One region of the Bacillus sp. ISL-35 genome, then DNA from elsewhere that is predicted to be linked to it. Evidence: predicted binding sites of a transcription regulator. Region 1 holds the regulator's gene; each other region holds the start of a gene.
The links. Region 1 encodes Rex, which represses fermentation and respiration genes when NADH is low (regulators of the CRP and FNR family bind a similar motif). Its sites were predicted from a motif close to TTGTGAAATATTTCACAA; they were not measured.
Positions count from the first base shown of each region.

Region 2: J7E38_RS13185 (cytochrome ubiquinol oxidase subunit I) is a predicted target of Rex. The motif match lies at 1,767-1,784, and genes of this name have one in related genera.
Region 3: qoxA (cytochrome aa3 quinol oxidase subunit II) is a predicted target of Rex. The motif match lies at 1,641-1,658, and genes of this name have one in related genera.

Region 1 covers NZ_JAGGQK010000025.1:5,073-8,220, forward strand. The annotation lists gene J7E38_RS22285 (ABC-F family ATP-binding cassette domain-containing protein) at 1-665, opposite strand, end outside; gene moaC (cyclic pyranopterin monophosphate synthase MoaC) at 847-1,341, shown strand; gene J7E38_RS22295 (redox-sensing transcriptional repressor Rex) at 1,369-2,025, shown strand; gene J7E38_RS22300 (YdiK family protein) at 2,050-2,250, opposite strand; gene J7E38_RS22305 (CPBP family intramembrane glutamic endopeptidase) at 2,254-2,985, opposite strand.
Region 2 covers NZ_JAGGQK010000008.1:49,430-52,577, reverse strand. The annotation lists gene J7E38_RS13190 (cytochrome d ubiquinol oxidase subunit II) at 1-282, opposite strand, end outside; gene J7E38_RS13185 (cytochrome ubiquinol oxidase subunit I) at 279-1,625, opposite strand; gene J7E38_RS13180 (phosphatase PAP2 family protein) at 1,950-2,609, opposite strand; gene J7E38_RS13175 (hypothetical protein) at 2,761-3,148, shown strand, end outside.
Region 3 covers NZ_JAGGQK010000006.1:224,418-227,565, forward strand. The annotation lists gene qoxB (cytochrome aa3 quinol oxidase subunit I) at 1-597, opposite strand, end outside; gene qoxA (cytochrome aa3 quinol oxidase subunit II) at 587-1,591, opposite strand; gene J7E38_RS10505 (oxidoreductase) at 2,157-3,050, shown strand.

The DNA.
Region 1 (3,148 bases):
TCGTGTGAAACAATTAAAATCGCACCGTCATAGCCCTGGAGATACTGCTCAAGCCAGGAAAGTGTGTCAATGTCCAGATGGTTAGTCGGTTCGTCGAGAATCAAAATATCAGGACGAGTCAATAACAGCTTTGCGAGCGCAAGCCTTGTTTTCTGTCCTCCGCTTAAAGTGGAGATTTTTGTGGAATAATCAAAAGACTGGAAGTTCAGGCCGTGAAGGACGGAGCGGATGTCCGCTTCGTACTGGTAGCCGCCTTTTTCCTTGAACTGGACCTGCAAAACGTCATAATCCTTTAATACTCTTTCATACTCTGACTCATTCGACAGGATGCCAGGATCCGACATTTTTTCTTCAAGCCGGCGCAGTTCTTTTTCCATGCTGTGCAGATGGTCAAAAACAGCCAGCATTTCATCCCAAATGCTTTTCTCGGATTCCAGTCCGGTATTCTGGGCCAGGTAGCCGATTGATGTTCCTTTCGGGCGGATAATCTCGCCGCCGTCATGGGATTCATAGCCGGCAATGATTTTCAGCAGGGTGGATTTTCCCGCCCCGTTCCGGCCGACCAGGGCAACACGGTCATTGGTCTGTATTTCAAACTTGATATTCGATAAAATAAGATCAGCCGCAAAATATTTTGATAGCTGATTGACTTGTAATAGAATCATTATTTTTCACCTCTAATGCCTTAGGGATAGTGTAACCCAATCCTATGGGCTCGGCAATATGTGCGGCCTGCAATGGGTGGTAAGGTATGAAAAATTTCCTCCTCTATATGTGAAGATAGAAACAAAGTTCACACACAAGTTTGGGAAAATAGTGTATTATTTGGTTGAAAGGAGCTTGAACATGGCAGAATTTACGCATTTTAATGAAGAGGGAAGAGCGAAGATGGTCGATGTCAGTGAAAAACCGGAGACGGTCCGTACGGCAGTCGCCCATTCAAGCATCACCGTTAATGAAGATATATATGTAAGGATTACTGAAAATAAAATGAAAAAAGGCGATGTACTGGCAGTCGCGCAGGTTGCTGGCATCATGGCGGCCAAGAAGACGTCAGAGATCATCCCGATGTGCCACCCGATTCCATTAACAGGCATTGACCTTTCGTTTGATTGGGAGCAAAATGGTAATGACTATATATTAAATATCGCTGCAGCTGTTAAAACAAAAGGGAATACAGGGGTAGAAATGGAAGCGTTAACAGCAGCAGCAGCATGCGCGCTGACTGTTTATGATATGTGCAAGGCCGTCGACAAAGGCATGGTGATCGGCAGGACCTATCTCGTGGAAAAAACCGGCGGGAAAAACGGCGATTTTAAGAGAGATGAGAAGTTAAAATAGAAATACGAACAGGGTGGAGGATGGAGAATGACGAATGATGCTATGAAGATTCCGCAGGCAACTGCTAAGCGTTTGCCGCTATATTACCGATTTTTATTGAACTTGCATTCTTCAGGCAAGCAGAGGGTATCGTCCGCGGAGCTGAGTGAAGCGGTAAAAGTGGATTCGGCTACGATCAGGAGGGACTTTTCCTATTTCGGGGCTTTGGGTAAAAAGGGTTACGGCTATAATGTGAATTACCTGCTGACTTTTTTCCGAAAGACGCTCGACCAGGATGAACTCACGAAGGTTGCGCTGATTGGCGTTGGTAATTTGGGAACGGCGTTTTTGAATTATAATTTTTCCAAAAACAATAATACGAAAATTGAAATTGCCTTCGATGTCGACCCAGATAAGGTTGGGACGCAGATTGGCGATGTGCCTGTCTATCACATGGATGATCTCGATAAGGTTGTGGTTGAGGAAGGCATCCAGGTGGCAATCCTGACAGTGCCGTCAACAGTGGCACAGCCGATCACAGACAGACTTGTACAGGCGAATGTGAAGGGAATCCTGAACTTTACGCCGGCGAGGCTGAATGTGCCGTCTTCGATCAGGATCCATCATATTGATTTGGCAGTAGAACTGCAATCATTGATTTATTTCTTGAAACATTATCCGACAGACAGTGAATCAGAAGAATAAAAAATGGCTCCTTCGATGAAGGAGCTATTTTTTCTGCATTTGTTTAAGTTTGAAATGAAACAGAATCATCCTGATGCCGGAACCGAAGTCAAAGGTGGCGAGCAGGACGAGCAAATAACTGAAAAATCCCCAGCCTGTATCGTTGACATTCTGGATGGCGAAATAGGTGAATAAGCTGCCTAACAAGATGTAGACAATGCCTGAAAACATAGGCGATTGCTTCATGACTTAAAATCCCCCAATAAAGCTTTGAATTTTCTCTGCTTCTTTTATCATTCTCTCAATGTCTTCCCTGAATACGGATTGAAGCAGGACAACCATTGTATTCATTGTAACATGGGCGATGATTGGCACGATGATCCGCTTTGTTTTTACATATAGAAACGCAAAGGTGAAGCCCATTGCTGAGTATAGGATCACATGCTCCGGCTCCATATGGGCCAGTGCGAATATGACGGAGCTGATCAAGGCTGCCAAGAAGAAGTTCATTTTCTTGTGCAGGCTGCCAAAAATAATCTTCCGGAAGACGATTTCCTCCAGAATCGGACCGATGATCGAGCTGACAAGGATCACAACCGGGAACCTTTCAATCAGCTTGATGATTTCCTGTGTATTCTCCGAGCCCATCTCAATTCCAAGCATGCTTTCAATGCTGCCTGCAATCGACTGGGCGAACAGGGCCAGGAATACCCCGGCGAATGCCCATGCCGCCGAGCTTGCCGGCGAAGATGCTTCGCGCAAATCAGCATTTATGTTTCTTTCCTTCCTTAAAATCAGCAGGATGATCAGGAGTGTCAGCGAAAAGCTGGTTACGAGCCAGTATGGAATCGCGAGGGTTTGCATTTCATTCAGGCTTTTTCCCATCGCAGCACCGATCAAAGCAATGAGTGGCACCCCGACAAGACTTGAAAGCTGCATAACAATATAGGCAATAAGGACGTACCAGTATTCTTTTTTCAATTGAAAAAACTCCTTAATAATGCAGAAATGTATGTTCTGAAATTTTACGTAATAATATGCTGGCCTGTAAAATAAAATACGGGGACCGCTTTGCTTACTATATACACTCTCTTTATTCTACTAGTAAATGATTTAAAAGTTCAAATTGTAGGGCCAGGATGAA
Region 2 (3,148 bases), on a different contig from region 1:
GGCGATGGCGATACTAGCCGGAACAAGCAGGATGGTCCCGTAATAATACGCCGTTTTAGGAAAGAATCCGACCATTCCGACAAAGAAAAACACCAGGAATACATTCGTCACTTCCCATACCGGCGACAAATACCGCTGGATGATCCGGGTCAGGATATGCTGCTTTCCCCGGAAAAGGCTGTATGCATTAAAGAATCCTGCCCCGAAATCGATGGAAGCGACAATGACATAGCCAAAAAGAAACAGCCATAGAACGGTAATCCCAATTATCTCAAGTGTCATCGCAGCTCACCTTCCTTTTCGGCTTCCCTGTCTGCCAGTTCTTGTTCAACAGGATTCTTTCGGAACATCCTGGTTAAAACCACGATACTTCCTACTCCAAGCACCAAGTATAAACCGGCGAACATCAGCAGCATTGTATCGACCTGTCCGCTTGTCGTCGCCGCTTCTTCAACCTTCATGATTCCCCGCAGGATCCACGGCTGCCTTCCAACTTCGGCGAACCACCAGCCAAGCTCGATCGCGAGCACCGATAACGGTCCTCCAAGGACAATGAGCCATCGATACCACCTTGTCCGGATAAAACTCCATTTCATCCAGACACCGACAACATACATAAGCGAGAGCACCGTCATCCATATACCGATCGTAACCATCCCATCGAATAGATAGTGGATGTAAAGCGGCGGAGTTTCGTCCTCTGGAAACTCATTTAAACCAATCACTTCCGCATTCGGATTACTGTGCGCCAAAATGCTGAGCGCATATGGAATCTTAAGAGCATATTTGACCTCACCATCATCGAGAACGCCATAGAGCATTAACGGTGCACCTTCATGTGTCTCAAAATGCCATTCCGCGGCTGCGAGCTTCTCCGGCTGGTACTCGGCTAAATATTTCCCGGAAAAGTCACCAATTACCGCGGCGGCAATTGAAAAAATCAAACCGATTTTCATTGTCAAAAAGACGGCTTTTTTATGATAGATGTGATCCGAACCTTTCAGCAGCCTGTAAGCTCCAATCGAAGCAAGGAGAAATGCCGATGTCATATACGCTGTGGCAAGCACATGGGCCACCTTTGTCGGCATGGCCGGATTGAACATCGCCAGGATTGGATTGATATTGACCAGCTGGCCATCAACAAGATCGAAGCCCTGCGGTGCATTCATGAAAGCATTCACGATGGTGATGAACACGGCCGAAAAAGACGCTCCAATCGCAACTGGAATGAGCAGCAGCAAATGTTTCTTCTGATTCTCAAACCTGTCCCAGGTATAAAGATAAATGCCAAGAAATATCGCTTCAAAGAAAAACGCAAAGGTTTCCATAAATAGCGGCAGGGCAATGACATTGCCCGCAAGTTCCATAAAGTTCGGCCACAGCAAGGAAAGCTGCAATCCAATCGCGGTCCCGGTCACAACGCCGACCGCCACTGTAATCACAAAGCCGCGCGTCCACCTCCTGGCCAGCAAAATATAATGTTCATCCTGCTTCTTGATTCCCAGCCACTGAGCAATCATGATCATCAACGGAATCCCGACGCCAATGGTGGCATAAATAATGTGGAAAGATAAAGTAAGCTCCGTCAACACTCGGCTGAAAAAAACAGATTCTTCATTTCCCATCCTTCAATCCCCCTATTCTATCCGGCAAATATTCGGCCGATAAAAGACAATCCCATAATCGCCGCAACTATAAAAGCAACCCACATAAGCACTCGTTCTTGCTTCTTATACATATGGTCATTGTCACCCCGCTCGTAAAGTTTGTTCATTGAATCACATAACTTAGAAAAATAAATCCCATTCACCTTTTCAATATGTAGTCTCCATTATTCCTTATTCCCCTTCGCCCGATAGTTAAAACGAATGCACCGGCTATATATCATTAGGAAAATAATTATCGGTTTGGACTGGGACTTTTCAATGGCTGTTTTTTTAGCAGCGGACTCATGCTGAGGGTCCTTTTCTGCGCTGAACATTATATTGCCGATCTTTATATCGCTGAAAAAGCCAAATGACTGCCGCAACCCAGAGGCTGCTTGCAAAGAAACCACCGACAATGTCACTAGGGTAGTGGACGCCAAGATACACCCTGCTCACTCCAATGGAGAGAATCATGAAGCTGCTTGCAAGAATCACCGCCAGTCTGCCAAACCGGCCTGGAATCTGGCGCCACAGCAGGAAGGCCAGGATACTGTAAAAAGAGAATGCATTCATCGCATGCCCGCTTGGAAAACTGTACCCGCCAATTTCAATCAACCTGTGAAAATCCGGGCGTGCGCGATGGAAAAATAATTTCAGCAATCTATTCAGGATTGGTGTGCAAAAAACCACTGCCAGGAAAACGAGTACTTCCACCCTGAACTTTAATACAAAGAACATTAATAGAAAAAGGAGGATTGCCAGAACAGCAATAAACCGGATGGTTCCGATATAAGTAAAAAGCTTCATGATACTAGTAAGCCAGGAGGATTCCAGGCTCTGGATGAACGAAATGACCTGGCGATCAATGGCCATTAGATAATCAGCTCTCACAAGGAAGGAGAGCAAAATAAATAGGAATAATGAACCCAAAAACGCTAAGGACAACTGCAAATTAAACTTCATATCCTTGTTCCTCCTGTTTCCTTCCATGTTTTTCATCCTTTACTATTCCCCTTATTCATGTTTTCAAAAGACAAATAGACAGAACCACAAGGGAGGAAACTTTTTTTCTTCTTGCCGGGAAGGTAAAATAGACTTGAAAGGAAGTGGGCAAATGGCAAATTCAGTGGCAGGCTCTAAACAATCTCATTTAACGCAGTATATCCCGCCTAAAGGCATGTATGAAACATTTGAAAATGAAGCTCATTATCTTGGGAAGGTCAAGGAATGGGGACTGAGCACAAAGAAAGAGTTTTGGTACAAAGACAGATTCCAGCATTGTCTTGTTACGATAAAAGGTTATGAAGTTTTCGGTGAAACAACTGAATACAATACGCTTGTCGTCGAATTTCCTGATGGCAGCATGACATGCATCCACCCTGCCTATTTGAAGGAAATGCAATCCTCCAATTTCGGCAAGGAAATCATTGAACAGACCGGGGACGAGCCTAAAGCGAAATCGGAGAGGATGGAAAATCCTAAACCGGCAGCAGTTGCAGAAA
Region 3 (3,148 bases), on a different contig from region 1:
CATCAATGTACCTGCACCGGCAATTTGCAAGGCAACTGCATAGAAGTTATTCCCAATGCCCGGACTAAATTCTTTTCCGGCAAGAGGGAAGTAGGAAGTCCAGCCTGCATCGGGTGAACCACCGATAATGAATGAAATGTTAAAGAGCGCAGCACCACTTACAGTCAGCCAGAAGCTAAGTGCATTCAGTTGTGGAAAAGCGACGTCACGAGCGCCGATCTGCAATGGAACAGCAAAGTTCATGAGACCGATCAATAGCGGCATCGCCACAAAAAGGATCATGATGACACCGTGGGTCGTAAAGACTTCATTGTAATGTTGTGCATTCAGGAATTCGTTTTCCGGTACTGCCGTCTGGCCTTTCATCATCAATCCGTCAATTCCGCCACGGAAAAACATCACGACACCAAGCAGGATATACATGATCCCGATCTTCTTATGGTCAACGGTTGTCAGCCATTCAGTCCAAAGGTAATTCCATTTTTTAAAATAAGTGATTGCAGCTATGGCACCTACTAGTGTTAGAGCAATACCAATCTGTGATGCAAAAATCAGTGGATCGCCGGTTACGAAAAATTCATCCCATTTAATGCCCACTGTGCTCACCTCCGTGAGAATCCTCAGTTTCTGATTCTTTATGATTCATAGTTTCAGAGTCTTTACCGTCTTTATTTTTGTAATTATCCTTGTCCTCAAAGATCTTACCTGGCCATCCATGTCCTCTGTCATACATTTCAGGATTTGTGTAGTTCTTTGAGTGAGGATCGGAATGATCGACCCATTCAAGATGGGTATTTGAGAATGTCTTGCGGCCAAAGTGTGATGGCTCAAGCATTTTTTCATACTCTTCAAGAGTCATTTTTGGTGCTGTTTCTTTTACGTCCTTAATCCATTGGTCAAAATCTTCCTGTGTCTGGGAGAGGACTTCGAATTCCATTCCTGCATAGCCCTGGCCATTGAAGTTTGTATTTCGGCCTACATATGAGCCAGGATTGTCAGCGACAAGGTAGAGCTGAGTCTCGGCATGGGCCATAGAGTACTTTTGACCTCCGAGCGCAGGAATCCAAAAGCTCTGCATCGTTCCCGCTGAAGTCAGCTTAAAGTCGATCGGACGGTCTTCAGGGATGTTCACATAGTTGACTGTCTCGATCCCTTGTTCTGGATAGCTGAAAATCCATTTCCAGTCAGCAGAAGTAACATTAATGACAAGCGGTTCTTTATCTTCGTAGCCTTTAGGTATTTCATCTATTGCATAAATTGTTTTGACTGTTGGAATGGTCAAAGCAACGATAATCAAAATTGGAATCACTGTCCAAATAATCTCCAACACTGTGCTGCCGTGTTCTTCTGGTGGCTCATACTCCAAATTGTCTTTTCGCTCACGGTATTTCCAGACAATGAAAGCGAAAAGCCCGAATACAACCACTGTAACAAGCAGCATCAAAGCAATCGAAAAGTTGATTAACTCAAGAATTTGCCTTGCGATTGGTCCCTCTGGGTTGAATACCACCATATTGTTTTCACAGCCGCTAAGCAACAGCATAGCCATGATCGAGGTGAGGGAGACCAAAAAAAGTTTTGATTTCTTCATCACTGCAGCTCCTTTCAAATTTCAACATTGTTCATTTTATCACAAACTTATGTTCATTTGTTCACAATGTTGTCAAAAGTTAACCGAAAATGAACGGTAAGTTGTGGCAAAAAGGTGTGATAAATATCACACTGCTTTATTTGTAATCATTCTAACATGGAAATTGTTACGGATTTGAAGACAAATGTGAACAAATTATGAAAACAAAAAATGTCATATTAGTGAATTTCGTCATGCACATATTGACGAATAAAAGGTGGGCCTTATTGCAATTCCAGGCTAAATTCTATTTTTTATTTTACTTTTTAACGATTCTATATATATTTTTCTATTATTTCTCTCATCCTACTCACATAAACTAGCGACAATCTTTTAATGATCGTCTTGCTTGCAAGCTGTTTTTTATGTGCCAAAGCTCCCAAGCAGTAGGGTGCATTTTTTTCATATTATATATCTCCCATAATTCCATAGAATTTTCAGAGTGCAATTTCAATGGTTAATAAGCCCAATTATGGTACGATTAAAAAGACTGAGAACAGGTCTTAATCGGAGTAGAGGTGTAATCATGTTATTAGAGAATTTAACAGGAAAAACCGCCATCATCACTGGTGCAAACAGCGGGATAGGCTTTGAGGCAGCGAAGGATTTTTCTGCAAAAGGAGCATTTGTCATCCTGGCTGTTAGGAACATGGAAAAGGGTAAGGCAGCGGTCGAAGCTATCCTCCAGGGGAATCCCCAGGCAAAAATAAAACTTATGAAGCTTGATCTCGCAGACTTGCAAAGTGTTCGCGGTTTCACCAAGGACTTCGTGGAAGAATACGATTCTCTGGATCTTTTAATCAATAATGCCGGAGTCATGATTCCGCCTTATGGAAAGACTAAGGATGGATTTGAACTTCAGTTTGGCAGCAATCACCTTGGCCATTTTGCATTAACGGGGCTCCTGTTGCCGTTTTTAAAAACAACCCCTGGATCCCGTGTGGTGACTTTAAGCAGTATTGCCCATAGAGGAGCCAAAATAGACTTTGACAATTTAGATGGCTCAAAAGGATATAAGGCAATGAAGTTTTATGGACAGAGTAAGCTTGCCAACCTTTTATTTGCCAAAGAGTTGGATAACCGCTTCAAACAGCACGGACTGGAGTGTATCAGTGTTGCCTGCCATCCGGGGATTTCCAATACGAATCTATTCCATCTAGGGAAGGGCCAAACTCCCGCACTTCGGAAAGGGATGGTGAAATTCTTTACTCAACCTGCCGAGAAGGGAGCTATGCCCACCATTTTTGCTGCTACTGAAGAATGTCTGCAGGGCGGTGAATATATCGGTCCAGATGGTAGAGGGAACCGCAAGGGGAATCCAGCAATTGAAGTTCCAGCAGCAGGAGTGTACAACAAAGAGATCATGAAAAAACTATGGACTGTTTCTGAAGAATTAACAGATGTTAGATATACTTTTTAAAAGGCTCTATAATAGAGCCTTATTATTTTAAAATAGCAATAAAAATGTAAGCGTTATCATACTAACTGACAATGGTGTTGTTCACATTGGTAAATTAT